DNA from 2 places in the Lysinibacillus sp. GW247-5R2A genome. Region 1 is predicted to be linked to the other one. Evidence: riboswitches for the same ligand, from Rfam matches in the RefSeq annotation. Region 1 holds a riboswitch; the other holds the start of a gene.
The links. Region 1 has a riboswitch for S-adenosylmethionine ahead of AC07YC_RS13960 (cyclase family protein). Riboswitches for the same ligand answer to the same signal wherever they lie in the genome.
Positions count from the first base shown of each region.

Region 2: another riboswitch for S-adenosylmethionine. It lies ahead of metK (methionine adenosyltransferase); the one in region 1 lies ahead of AC07YC_RS13960 (cyclase family protein).

Region 1 covers NZ_JBWKZL010000008.1:180,861-187,441, reverse strand. Annotated here, with positions in the region: gene AC07YC_RS13985 (erythromycin esterase family protein) at 1-977, opposite strand, end outside; gene AC07YC_RS13980 (hypothetical protein) at 1,119-1,472, opposite strand; gene AC07YC_RS13975 (DUF2225 domain-containing protein) at 1,495-2,178, opposite strand; gene AC07YC_RS13970 (Cof-type HAD-IIB family hydrolase) at 2,504-3,277, shown strand; gene AC07YC_RS13965 (DedA family protein) at 3,351-3,947, shown strand; gene AC07YC_RS13960 (cyclase family protein) at 3,977-4,714, opposite strand; SAM riboswitch class I at 4,803-4,909, opposite strand; gene AC07YC_RS13955 (YuzC family spore coat inner layer protein) at 5,008-5,409, opposite strand; gene AC07YC_RS13950 (helix-turn-helix domain-containing protein) at 5,559-6,581, opposite strand, start outside.
Region 2 covers NZ_JBWKZL010000006.1:231,995-238,575, forward strand. Annotated here, with positions in the region: gene AC07YC_RS11595 (alanine/glycine:cation symporter family protein) at 1-159, opposite strand, end outside; gene AC07YC_RS11600 (alpha/beta hydrolase) at 286-1,092, opposite strand; gene AC07YC_RS11605 (gamma carbonic anhydrase) at 1,227-1,739, shown strand; gene metK (methionine adenosyltransferase) at 1,910-3,106, opposite strand; SAM riboswitch class I at 3,390-3,508, opposite strand; gene pckA (phosphoenolpyruvate carboxykinase (ATP)) at 3,902-5,488, shown strand; gene AC07YC_RS11620 (alpha/beta hydrolase) at 5,576-6,532, shown strand.

The sequences.
Region 1 (6,581 bases):
GCTAGCCAAAGTAAGTTCTCCATCATCGCCTGATCACGCCATTCCATTGTTGTTAAAAACGATTCATATTTATTTTGCTCCATCTCGATATTGGATTGAATTGTTAGCTCTACATATTCGTCTGCCAAACGGATACGATCCGCTAAGGTGCGCTCCATCAGTTTTACTATTTGAAGTTCATTCGGATAAGCCTTTTGAAGCTCCTTTTCTTTCGTCTGAACTAGTGATTTTACTTGTTTATAAACGTTAATAATAGCTGTTTTCTCTTTCTGGTAGCCTTTTAAATCTTTGCTAGAGCTCCATTCTGCGAGTTGCTTTTCCGCGTCACTGAATTGCTGAGCTAATTGAGGATTTTGCAACCAATCCCCATTCGTAAATGCCCCTTGCTGTTGAATATCAAAGCCTGCTAGAACAAGAGGTTTCTCTGTAGCTTGAGTTGTTTTTGCGTATTCAAAAAGAGGCAATGTTTCTTTGGTCCACCATACTCCAAAAATAGCATCCTTCATCGTTTGTAATGCAGCTTGTTTATCAATTTTTCCTTGGGCATTCATGACATCGCCCAGACCACTTTCGAAGGCTAAAACATTGTAACCCATTTCTTGATGTAAAAATTGTATTAAACGAGTTTTAGCGAGATTAAACTGTGCGACCCCATGAGAGCTTTCACCTAAAAAGACAATACGTTTATCATGTAATAATGGCTTTAGCATTGCTAGGTCCTCAAATTTAGTAGAAGGGATTTTTTTCGAACTAGCTGGTTCTGGCTGAATGGAAGTCAAGCTGTAAGCATGATCATTCACCCATTTTTTCCAATCCTCTAATGTTTCAGTAGTAGTCCTAGCTTGTTGAACCACTCCGTATTTTTCCTGCTCTTTTATCGCAGGTGCAGCAGCTGAAGCACTAGTTATGCCACTGAATATGATTAAACTTGTCAGTGCTGTACTTAATAAAGCCTTCCGTTTTCTATACTGTTTCATTGAAAATCCGCCCTTTTCTTTATATTGATCCTAAGTATAGGGGGCAAAGTTTAAAGCATAGGAGGAGTTTGTTTAAATTTTGTTTAAATTTGAATGGATTGTTAAAAAAAGCATCCCCATTTAAATGGAGATGCCCAATAGCTATTTATAATGATACGTACTAGCTCTAACGTGGTTACGTTGAATTTGGTTAAACCATGCCCGATCCTTTTCCTCTTGATTTAAGGTACCAATAATAGAGGAGGAGCAGCTTACGCAAATTTTTGCTTGAGTAATTTGTCCACATCTTTCACAAGGTGCGCCTAAATTTGGGAAAATTGAATTTTTTAACTTTCCGGCTTTGACCCATTTATATAGCAGCTCAGACGAGACACCTGTCAACGTCACAACCTCTTCGTTTGTTAAATAACGATTATTTTTTCTTAATAAAAAATGATGTAGCTCTGAAAAAATATCCTCTTCTCTCACATCTATCTTTTTTTGAAATAGCAACATAACTAGTCCTCTCCTCGTCACATCAATTCATGCTTTCTTTAACGGTTATAGGTTGTTCATCATATTTATAATTTTCCCAACGATTACGTGCTAGCTTCCGATATTTTGGCGAGACATTCTTATCGGCAATTAATCTAGAAAATCCTTTTTTAGCTTCTGTCATATCACCAAGTCGGAGGCTTAGTTCGGCATGTAAAAATTGAATTCGCTCTCCACCTTCCTGGTTAGAGGCAAATGATTTACTGTAAAAATCTCTAGCGGCAAAAAGGTAGCGTTTTTCAGATTCTTCGTCGTTTTTTAAACGATATAACCAGGCAATTTTTAATGCGAAATTTGCCATCAAAAGCGATTCTTCCATTGATGCGCGAGATACTAGGTAGGCGAGCTTAAAGCTTATAATGGCATCATCGATTGTACGTTCCTGACAGATATTCATAGGTTTCTGCAGCTCTTTAATGTATAGTTCATCAATGAGCTGCATGAAAGGTCCGTATGTCCGCGTCATGGATTTATGGAAAGCAAAGCCACAATGTGGGCACACAGCAACTTCATACAGCAAAGGGTTTAGACCATTATAGACGGGCATGAAATCTGTTTGTTCCTCGACAATTTTATATCGATTTGGGCGCACTTTATACGTTGTAAAATGCTTTTTGCAAAATTTGCAATCTACGCTACTTTCATAGTAGTAGATGTTAAATGCCATAAGAATCAACTCCTTTGCATGCTCTAAAATTATTATTTCTTTTGTTCTATTTATACGCAATCAATAATCGTTCAATGTATTTAATTCATTATCTACCATTTTAACAATTCTGTGTTCTTTGGTATACTCCTTTAGAATTATTAAATTAAAAATAATCCTTACATTTTTAGTTAAATATCATTAGAAATAAGCTTGTAATAGTATTTATCGGTGTACTTAAAGTAAGTTATATAGTTCGAGCAACTTTTGTCGAATTATATACAATTTATTTTATAGATAATTCGAATCGTATAGTTCAAAAGTTTGGTGTGAAAGGATGGAGGATATGACATATAAAATAGTCTTTTTTGATGTGGACGGTACTCTGATCAATTATGAGAATGGCGCTGTGGAAGAAAGTACAAGGCAGGCCATTCACCTACTACAGGATAAGGGGATTCATCTAGTGGCAGCGACAGGAAGGCCATTGTCCATGTGTGAAGAGCTGAAAAGTTTGGGAATTGAAACCTTCATTACAGCAAATGGAGCATATGTGAAGCACAAGGATGTTGTCATACATAAAATTCCGATTGATAAGGGCATTGTTCAAGATGTTCAAGCATTTGCACAGCAACAACAGCATCCCTTAACATTTTTTACAGAACAACTTACGATGAATGCTATTCAAAATCCATTAGCCTTAAGCGCGATGCAAGAGACATTGTCTTTAGATGATTTTCCCGTTAGAAATGACAGTATTATAGAAGAAGAGGTTTTTCTTATGTGTCTTTATGCAGATAAACAGGCTGAAAAAAGATTAGCTTGTCAATTATCGAATATATTACGGCAACGATGGCATCCTTATATTGTGAATGTCTTACAGCAGGATGTGTCCAAGTCGATAGCTGTAAAGGCTGTGCTAGATTATTTTGAAATTAATTCTAAGGATGCAATAGCTTTTGGAGATGGAGAGAATGATATAGATATGCTAGAGCAGGTTGGCCTAGGGGTTGCCATGGGAAATGGGAGCCAAGCTCTAAAAAATGTTGCAGATTATGTTACAAAGAAATCCATTGAAGGTGGCATAGATTTTGCTTTACGTCAGCTTCACATTATTTAACGACATATTTGCTTGAGCAATTTTTTAGGGATACGGTTATGACTGTATAGAAAAGGTGTTAGGTGGTTGGAAAATGGCGCAACATGTGCAATCTCTAATTGAACATTACGGGTATTTTGGCATCATTGTGATCCTAATTGGAGGCATTGTTGGGTTGCCACTTCCTGATGAAGTATTTTTAACTTATGTAGGCTATAGCGTTTATCGAGATAGTCTTGAACATATCCCAGCGTTAGTAAGCGCCCTGATTGGCGCCATGGGAGGTATTACTTTAAGCTACTATATAGGCCACCGATTTGGCTTACCGCTCTTGCAGAGATATGGGCCAAGGTTTCATATAACTGAGCAAAAAATTGATTTTACTAAAAAAATGTTTACGAAAGTAGGTCCTTTTTTATTAATAGTTGGCTATTTTATTCCAGGTGTACGCCATCTGACAGCCTATATTGCGGCTATTAATAATTATCCCTATAAGAAATTCGCATTCTTTGCTTATACAGGAGCATTTATTTGGACGTTCACATTTATAACATTAGGAAAAGTATTAGGGGAGAAGTGGCGATTCGTTGGTTACTATTTATCTCATTACAGTATTTATGTCATCCTACTGTTTGTCCTTGTCATGTTAATCGTTTATTATTTATTGAAAAAAAGAAACGTACAAAAGTAAAAGTCGGTAGGATTCGTACCGACTTTTTGTTATGGCAAAATGGCAAATGATCGAACAGGGAATCCAGATGCTTTTTCAGGCTTAGGTACAATATTAAAAATAATAGCCCCTTTTGGAGGAAGCTTATCCAAATTAGTCATAAGCTCAATTTGATAGGTGTCTTGATCAAGGACAAAATATTCTCCATCCAATTTGCCGCTTTGACGAAAATCAGTAGCAGAATCGGTATCAAAAGTTTCATGACCGATTGCACTAACTTTACGTTCCTTGAATAAAAATTGTAATGCCTCCAAGCCCCAGCCTGGAAGATGATGATGGCCATCCACATCTTTATTATTGAATGCTTCTTTATCGGGCCAACGCTTACTCCAATCTGTTCGCAGTGCCACAAAAGTACCTTCTTCTATTTGTCCATGTTGTGCCTCGAATTCTAGAATATCTTGGACACTGAGCGTAAAGTCATGATTACTAGTAGCCTCTTGTGATTTATCAATAACGATAAGCGGGAGAACGAGCTCCTTTAGCTCTAGTTCTTCTAGAAAACGAGTATCTCTTACAAAGTGAATCGGTGGGTCAATATGTGTTCCATATTGTCCGGGGAAAGTAAATTGCTGTGCGAAAAAACCGTCATCATGCGAGAATAATGTTTCAAATTTAGCATCCTCAAACATGAAAAAATGAGGTGAATGTGGGCCGAAGGTATGTGTCAAATCGACCCATTGTTTTGATTTTAGTAAGTGCAATGCTTGTAAAAGTTCATTAGACATTTAATTTCCTGCTTTCTAAAAGTAATGGTAAATAAAAAAGAGTCCTCTATAGAAGAGGACTCCCTGAATCATACGTGGGTAGTTCGTCTTCTCATCTTTCAGGCTTAGATTTTGCCAAAAGGAATTAGCACCATACTGATAGAGCTGGTTGCTGAGACTTCATCGGGCCGATCCCTCCGTCTCTCTTGATAAGAAATAGAATATAAGAATTTTCAGAAATCATAGTACAAATACTTTAGCATATATTTTTATAGTTTACAACTTTGATAGGATTACAGGGTTAAGATTTTTATTTACCAATTCAAAATTAACGTTACTCTACAGCAGTCACTATCCATAAGCTGTATTCTAAAATTATCTGGTGTATAGTTGGTTTCGAATTTTGTAGTGATGCCTGTGGATGTAATCAATTTTTCGACCTCTGTTTTATTTGAAAGTTGTGCAGCATTTTTTAAATCATGGGCAAATTGCTGAGAACTATCAATTTTATCCGTAAGTAATTGTGCTTGTTGCATAATCGCCTTTATCCGCGTAGCTGAGGATATTAATTTTTGTGTATCAATAGAGGGAAAGGGACTATTACTGGTCGGCATTGCTAAATGTTGAGAAAAGGGTCTAGCTACAAGGTGATGGGCCGTTGACGGTATTGGGTAATGGTAGGGGTGAACAAAATACGGATAAGGATTATAATACAATTCAATTCCTCCTATCCAAAAGCTGATATCTTATCTTATGTATCATGATCTTTTTAGGTGTTTGGATAAAGATGTTCCTGTACAGGAGTGTACAACATAATATGCTACACAAACAAAAAAAGGAAGCTATAGCAAGCTTCCTTTATTCTTTAGCCAAGAACATTTAAAACATCATCTATTTTTTTGCTATGTGATAGGATTCCATAATTCATCCACGTTAAAAAATCGACCTCATAAACACAGCTGCTTTTAACTGCACTTAGGTTTTTCCACATGGAAGATTTTAAAATAGTACGCTCTTCATGCTCATAAATGGAGTGCTGCTTGTCGAAGGTGATGAATAAATGATCCGCGTCTAATTGTAGCAGCTGATCGGATGTCAGATGAGCTTTACGCTGATTAAGCGGTATTTTCCATACTAATGGATGAGGCGTTAAGCCTAAGTCGCGGTATAGGATTGGCCCTGTATAACCGCATTCAGGGCCGGCATACAGCGTAATGCCAATCGCTGAAATACGAAGAAATGCCACACTTTGCCCGTATACGGATTTACCGAGAATTTGTCGAGCCTTCTGTACCTTATCCTCATATTCCGTGATAATACCTTGCATCATAGCAGTTTTTCCTGTTAAGTCAGCAATTTTAAAGAGAGTCGATTGCCAGTCCTCCCCAGGGTGGTCTAGGTGACAGATTGGGGCTAGCTTATTTAAATGAAGACAAGCTTCCCAACGTTCTATACCAGCATCTAACATAATTAAAGTTGGTTTATAGTGAAAGAGACGATCCACTTCTCCGTACTGAACATCGATATCGGGCACATCCTGTAAACCTAAATAGTCTTGTTTGCCCCACTTGGAATGACTGAATTGGGCAATGGGTGTAATCCCTAAAGCTACAAAAAAGTCCTCTAAGAACGGTGCGAATACACGTACATTATTGCTTTGACTTCGTCGGTATTGTCCTGGGGAAATACCTACATGCTCTTTAAAACGACGGTTGAAATAATATTCGTTATTAAAGCCAATGGACTGACTAATTTCAAATACACGATCATTAGTTGTCATTAATAATTGTTTGGCTTTTTCAATACGTATACTATTTAAATAATGAAGAGGAATCTGCCCCGTAATATCTTTAAAAATACGAGAGTAACTCCATCTTGGAACATCTGC
Region 2 (6,581 bases), on a different contig from region 1:
TGATTTCTCCCCCTTAAACATTAACACAAACATATCTTTAATAAGTCTTACTTGCAGGAATCTTGTAATGACTGAGAAAAAAAGCCCAATCAACAAGATACCATAGATAAACCAAGGTCCCCATAATATGTCATTCAATTTGCCAACAACTACATCCATCTTACCCCTCCAATTTGAATTACCTTACTTTAAGTCACTATATTATTACACTTTTCAGAAAATTACAATATTATATTCAAGTAACAATATTTAAGTAAGGATCCTATTATTTGGAAGGTGTCAAACCTATTTTATTATATATCCAATCCGTCTAAGAGCATTATTGATAAAATCTCGAATATACATAAAAATCTCTTCACGCTCTACTTCATGAAATAAATTATGATAACAATTTGCCCATTCTTTAAATTGAAACTCGGTTAGCTCTTGTTGATGAAGCCAATTGCGCATTTGTCGAGTTTCCGTTATTTTATCTTTTTCAGCTGTCATAATTAACATAGGCATATTAGGAAATTCATGCTTAGGTAGCATAACTAAATTTTTCATCATCTGTTGAAGCTCCCGATACCATTTTACTGAAACAACAGACATAAATGGGATATCATCCTTCATTTCCTCTCTACCCTCAACACTGCGCGTTAATGTCTCAAATGTCAGCTCATGCGTCAATTTAACATTTGCTGTTAAAGCACTCAAGCTCGTTAAAGCATTTGATAATTTACCTGGTAAAAGCTTCAAATGTAGCCAGGGTGATGTCAAAATAATACCAGCACATTCATACTTTTTCTTTTGCATGGTATGAAGAACTAAAGTAGCGCCTAGTCCATGCCCAATTACAAAGGTTGGTAAATTATATGAAAAGGCATTCTCAATGAGATTTCTTGTATATTTATTGTACAATTTGAAGTCCTCATCATGGACACGCGCAAATCTTGCATTGATGCCATGATTCGGTAGATCCCCCATGACTATGTGGAAGCCTTCCATTCTTAATTTTTCTATAAGCCATGCATACCAACGGTGGTTTTCATAAGCACCATGAAGAATAGCAATCACAGCCTTTGCTTGTCCATCAGCTTCCCATTTCCACATTCACATAGTCCTCCTAAAAAATAATTACAATTTGATTATATCGAAATAACAGCACATTTTAATTTTATATTTCCTTAAAGTTGCGTATTTGATACGATAATACTATATCTACAGAAAGAAAAGAGGCGATTCTCATGATTTATCCATTTAAAGATAAAACACCAAAGATCGATCCATCTGTTTTTATTGCCGATTACGCAACTGTTACTGGAGACGTAACAATTGGAGCTGAAACAACTATTTGGTTTAATACCGTAATTCGTGGCGATGTTTCACCAACCATTATTGGTGAACGGGTAAGTATCCAAGATCTTTGCTGCTTACATCAAAGTCCTAAGTTTCCACTCATTATTGAAGATGAGGTCACAGTAGGACACCAAGTAACTTTACATAGCTGTACCATTCGAAAAAATGCCTTAATCGGTATGGGCTCCATTATTTTAGACGGGGCAGAGATTGGAGAGGGTGCATTTATTGGAGCCGGAAGTCTCGTGCCTCCTGGTAAAGTTATACCTCCAAATAGCTTAGCATTAGGTCGTCCAGCGAAAGTTGTCCGAGAATTAAACGCTGAGGATAAAAAGGATATGGAGCGTATCGTACGTGAATACGTAGAAAAAGGTCAGTATTATAAATCTCTACAAAAATAAAAGCTTATAAAGAATTTATTCATTATAAAAAATCCCTCGCTTTCCATGACCATTGTTCAAGGATACAGGCGAGGCATTTTTGCAAAAAAACAAAAGGGGCAGAAAAGCCCCTTTTGTTCATCATACATTAGAATAATTTTCTAACGACTTCAGCACTTTAGCACAATAGTTTACAGATGTGCTTTTACGCGTAATGCGTCAGCTTTATCAGTTTGTTCCCATGGTACATTTAAATCTGTACGACCGAAGTGACCATAGGCTGCAGTTTGTTTATAAATTGGACGACGAAGATCTAGCATCTTAATAATACCTGCTGGGCGTAAATCAAATAGCTCACGTACCCATTCTACGATTTCGCTTTCCTTCACTTTTCCTGTACCAAATGTATCAACAGCAATGGAAACAGGCTGTGCAACGCCAATTGCATACGCCAGCTGTACTTCCGCGCGTTCTGCTAAACCAGCTGCTACAATATTTTTAGCTACATAACGTGCCGCATAGGCAGCTGAACGGTCAACTTTTGTGGCATCCTTACCTGAGAACGCACCGCCACCATGTCGTGCATAACCACCGTATGTATCAACAATGATTTTACGGCCCGTTAAACCAGCATCTCCTTTTGGCCCACCAATGACGAAACGGCCAGTTGGATTGATAAAGTATTTTGTGTTTGAATCTAATAATTCGCTTGGCACAACAGGGGCAATCACAAATTGTTTTAGATCAGCCTGAATTTGTTCAAGTGTTGCTTCTTCATCATGCTGTGTTGAAATAACAATTGTATCGACACGCACAGGTACGTTATTGTCATCATACTCAATTGTTACTTGTGTTTTACCATCTGGACGTAAATAAGCTAGCTCACCAGATTTACGAACTTCTGTTAAACGACGTGCTAACTTATGAGCTAAGCTAATTGGTAATGGCATTAACTCAGGTGTTTCATTACATGCATAGCCAAACATTAAGCCTTGGTCCCCTGCACCAATCGCTTCAATATCTGCATCTGTCATAGAACCCTCACGTGCCTCTAAAGCTTGGTCAACACCTTGAGCAATATCTGGAGATTGCTCACCAATTGCTACAAGTACCGCTAAGTTTTCAGCATCAAAGCCATATTTCCCACGTGTATATCCGATTTCCGCCACCGTATCACGTACAATACCTTTGATATCTACATAAGTAGAAGTAGTAATTTCTCCCGCTACTAATACTAATCCTGTTGTTACAGTTGTTTCACACGCTACACGTGCATTTGGATCTTCTGCTAAAATTGCATCTAAAATGGCATCCGAAATCTGGTCACAAATTTTATCTGGATGTCCTTCTGTTACACTTTCTGATGTAAACAGTCGACGGTTTGTCATTTAGTTTTCCTCCTATTACTCTTACAAAAAGTATTTGAATACGGTACTCATTACCCATGTCAAGTCCGCTCCTAAGGATTGAACTCTCAAGCCGCTGTTGTTGTCATTTCACTTAATGTGAAAAAATAACTGCTACTTTTAACACGAGGATTTCGAAAGATCCGTCATTATAATAAGGAAAGAACTACATATACTTACCTTTACATTGATTTTTAACAATAAAAAAATCCTTTACTCACGTTACTATACATGAGGAAAGGAATAATGACTTCGCTACCTTTCACTCTTATCGTTCAAGGGATTTTCCCTTGCATCAGGTTGGCACCAACGCATGTAGTGAAATAGTTCATGCAGGTTGCCGGGTTTCACAGGGCCTGACCCTCCACCAGCTCGGGATAAGAGTATCCGTTCAATTTTCATGTTACTGAAAAGGTCGAACGTTGTCAAATATTTTCTTATGTATTACTGTATAGATAAGGAAGGAACAAATATTCACCATAAAACTTTTCATTCTTGGGTGATGATGTAAATAAAAGAAAATTAATCCCTACAACATACCTAGCATCTTGTGGTAACATATGTGTGGCTCAAATTTTAGACAATTTACTGTAGCATTGAATGTTTTCTACTCGAAAAACATTATTTTTTGTCAGTTTATTGAAAAGTAATAAAAACTCTAAAATAATTTCTTAATTAGTATAGATTATTTAACCAATTGTGTTATACTATTTTTGAAATTAAGAAAAAATCCCTCTAAATCAAGGGAATACTATAAAAAAGGATGGTATTTAATCGATGAATTCAGTAGAAATTGCAAACGAACTGAAGGAATTATTAAGCGGCGGTAACATTAACGTTCAACTTTCAGTACCACAATTAGCAGAAAAAGCTACTTCTCGTGGTGAGGCAATGTTAACAGTAGATGGCGCAGTTCGTGCAGAAACTGGCAAATACACTGGTCGTTCACCTAAAGATAAATATACAGTAGAAGAAGAAAGCACAAAAGATCAAATTGACTGGGGTAAAGTCAATCAACCAATTTCCTCTGAAGTGTTCGATAACCTGTATGTAAAAGTAATAAAATATTTAAAAGAACAAGATGAATTATTTGTATTCAAAGGATTTGCTGGTGCTGACAAAGATTCACAATTAAGCATCCAAGTTATTAATGAATACGCTTGGCACAACCTTTTCGCTCATCAATTATTTATCCGTCCAACTAAAGACGAATTAGCTTCGCATGTTGCAGACTTCACTGTCATCTCAGCTCCTAACTTTAAAGCAGATCCTGCGGTTGACGGTACTGCTTCTGAAACATTCATCATTGTATCACTTGAAAAGAAAATTATCTTAATTGGTGGTACTGAATATGCTGGTGAAATGAAAAAATCTATTTTCGGTATTATGAACTACTTATTACCACAACAAGGTATCCTTTCTATGCACTGTTCAGCAAACGTTGGTGAAGCTGGCGATGTAGCATTATTCTTCGGTCTATCTGGTACTGGTAAAACAACATTATCCGCTGATCCAGACCGTAAGCTTATCGGTGACGATGAACACGGCTGGTCTGATAATGGTGTATTCAATATTGAGGGTGGTTGCTATGCAAAAACGATCAACCTTTCTGCTGAGAAAGAACCAGAAATCTACAATGCAATCCGCTTCGGCTCTGTTTTAGAAAACGTAGCTGTTGATCCAGAAACTCGTATTTGTGATTATGATGATGGTTCATTAACAGAAAACACACGTGTAGCTTATCCGATTCAATACATCGAAAACATTGTTGATCCTTCTGTAGCAGGTCATCCAAAAACAATCATCTTCCTAACAGCTGATGCGTTTGGCGTATTACCTCCTATCAGTAAATTAACAAAAGAGCAAGCTATGTATCACTTCTTAAGTGGTTTCACTTCAAAACTTGCTGGAACTGAACGTGGTGTAACAGAGCCAGAACCAGTATTCTCTACATGCTTCGGTTCTCCATTCCTTCCACTTCCTGCAACAGTTTATGCAGAAATGTTAGGTCAAAAAATTGACGAACATGGCGCACAAGTATTCCTAGTGAACACTGGTTGGACTGGTGGAGAATATGGTACTGGTAGCCGTATGAAGCTTTCTTATACACGTACAATGGTGCGCGCAGCTATCGATGGTCAATTAACAAATGTTGAAACGACACAAGATGCTGTATTTGGTTTACACATCCCAACAGCAGTTGAAGGTGTACCTTCACAAGTGTTAAATCCTCGTGAAGCATGGGCAGATAAAGCTGCATACGATGCAAAAGCTGCTGAACTTGCTGGCTTATTCAACGAAAACTTCAAGAAATTTGCAAACGTTTCTGAAGCCATCACTACACTTGGTGGCCCATTAAAATAACAACTAGAACAAGAAAAGGGAACGAGATAATTCGTTCTCTTTTTCTTTCCCATAAAACATAAATAAAGCTAATTTAGGGAGATACATATGAAAAGAAAATACAAATTACTAGTAGCAATCATTTCTATATTATTGGCATTATTTATTGGTGCTGGTTTTTTTGCAGGCAACTACTTTTATAATCTGGCATTAAATCCGGATACTGATAAATCAGCTGTTCTAGATGCCCCCCATAATTTAATTGATAGCAATTCAAATGAGGCTCAAGAGAAAGAGGACCGTGAGCAATGGTTTAACAAGCATTATGAGGAGAAGGCGATTCAATCCTATGATTCTCTTAATCTGCATGCATACGCTATCCAAAACAGCCAGCCCACAGACAAATGGGCAATTATTTTCCATGGCTATTCAAGTGATGGTACACAAATGACTAAGTATGCTAAACAATTTTATGATATGGGCTATCATGTGCTCATTCCCGATGCAAGAGGACATGGTCAAAGTGAAGGTGATTATATCGGCATGGGGTGGCATGATCGTTTGGATGTTGTTTCATGGATTGATGACATTGTAAACGGGAATAAAGATGCTGAAATCGTGCTATTTGGAGTTTCAATGGGAGGCGCTACTGTGATGATGGCTTCAGGTGAGGATTTGCCGTCAAATATAAAGGCTATCATTGAGGATTGCGGCTATTCTTCCGTATGGGATGAATTTTCCTATCAATTACAAGCAATCTTTCACTTGCCTTCATTCCCAATTATGCAATTCTCTTCAGTCGTAACTAAACTAAAAGCAGGCTATACTCTGGGAGAAGCTAGTGCTGTTGATCAAGTGGCAAAATCGAAAACCCCTATGCTGTTTATTCATGGAGATAACGATACTTTTGTCCCTTCGACCATGTTGAATGACGTATTTGAGGCAGCAAATGGTCCGAAGCAAAAATTACTTGTCGAGGGTGCTGGTCATGGCGAGGCGGAAAGCGTAGCTGGCGAGCTCTATTGGGAAACGATTCAGCATTTCTTAGAAACTTATATGAAATAATAAAGTGCCCCTTCCTTTAGAACACCTATTCATCTCCAGATGATAGCTA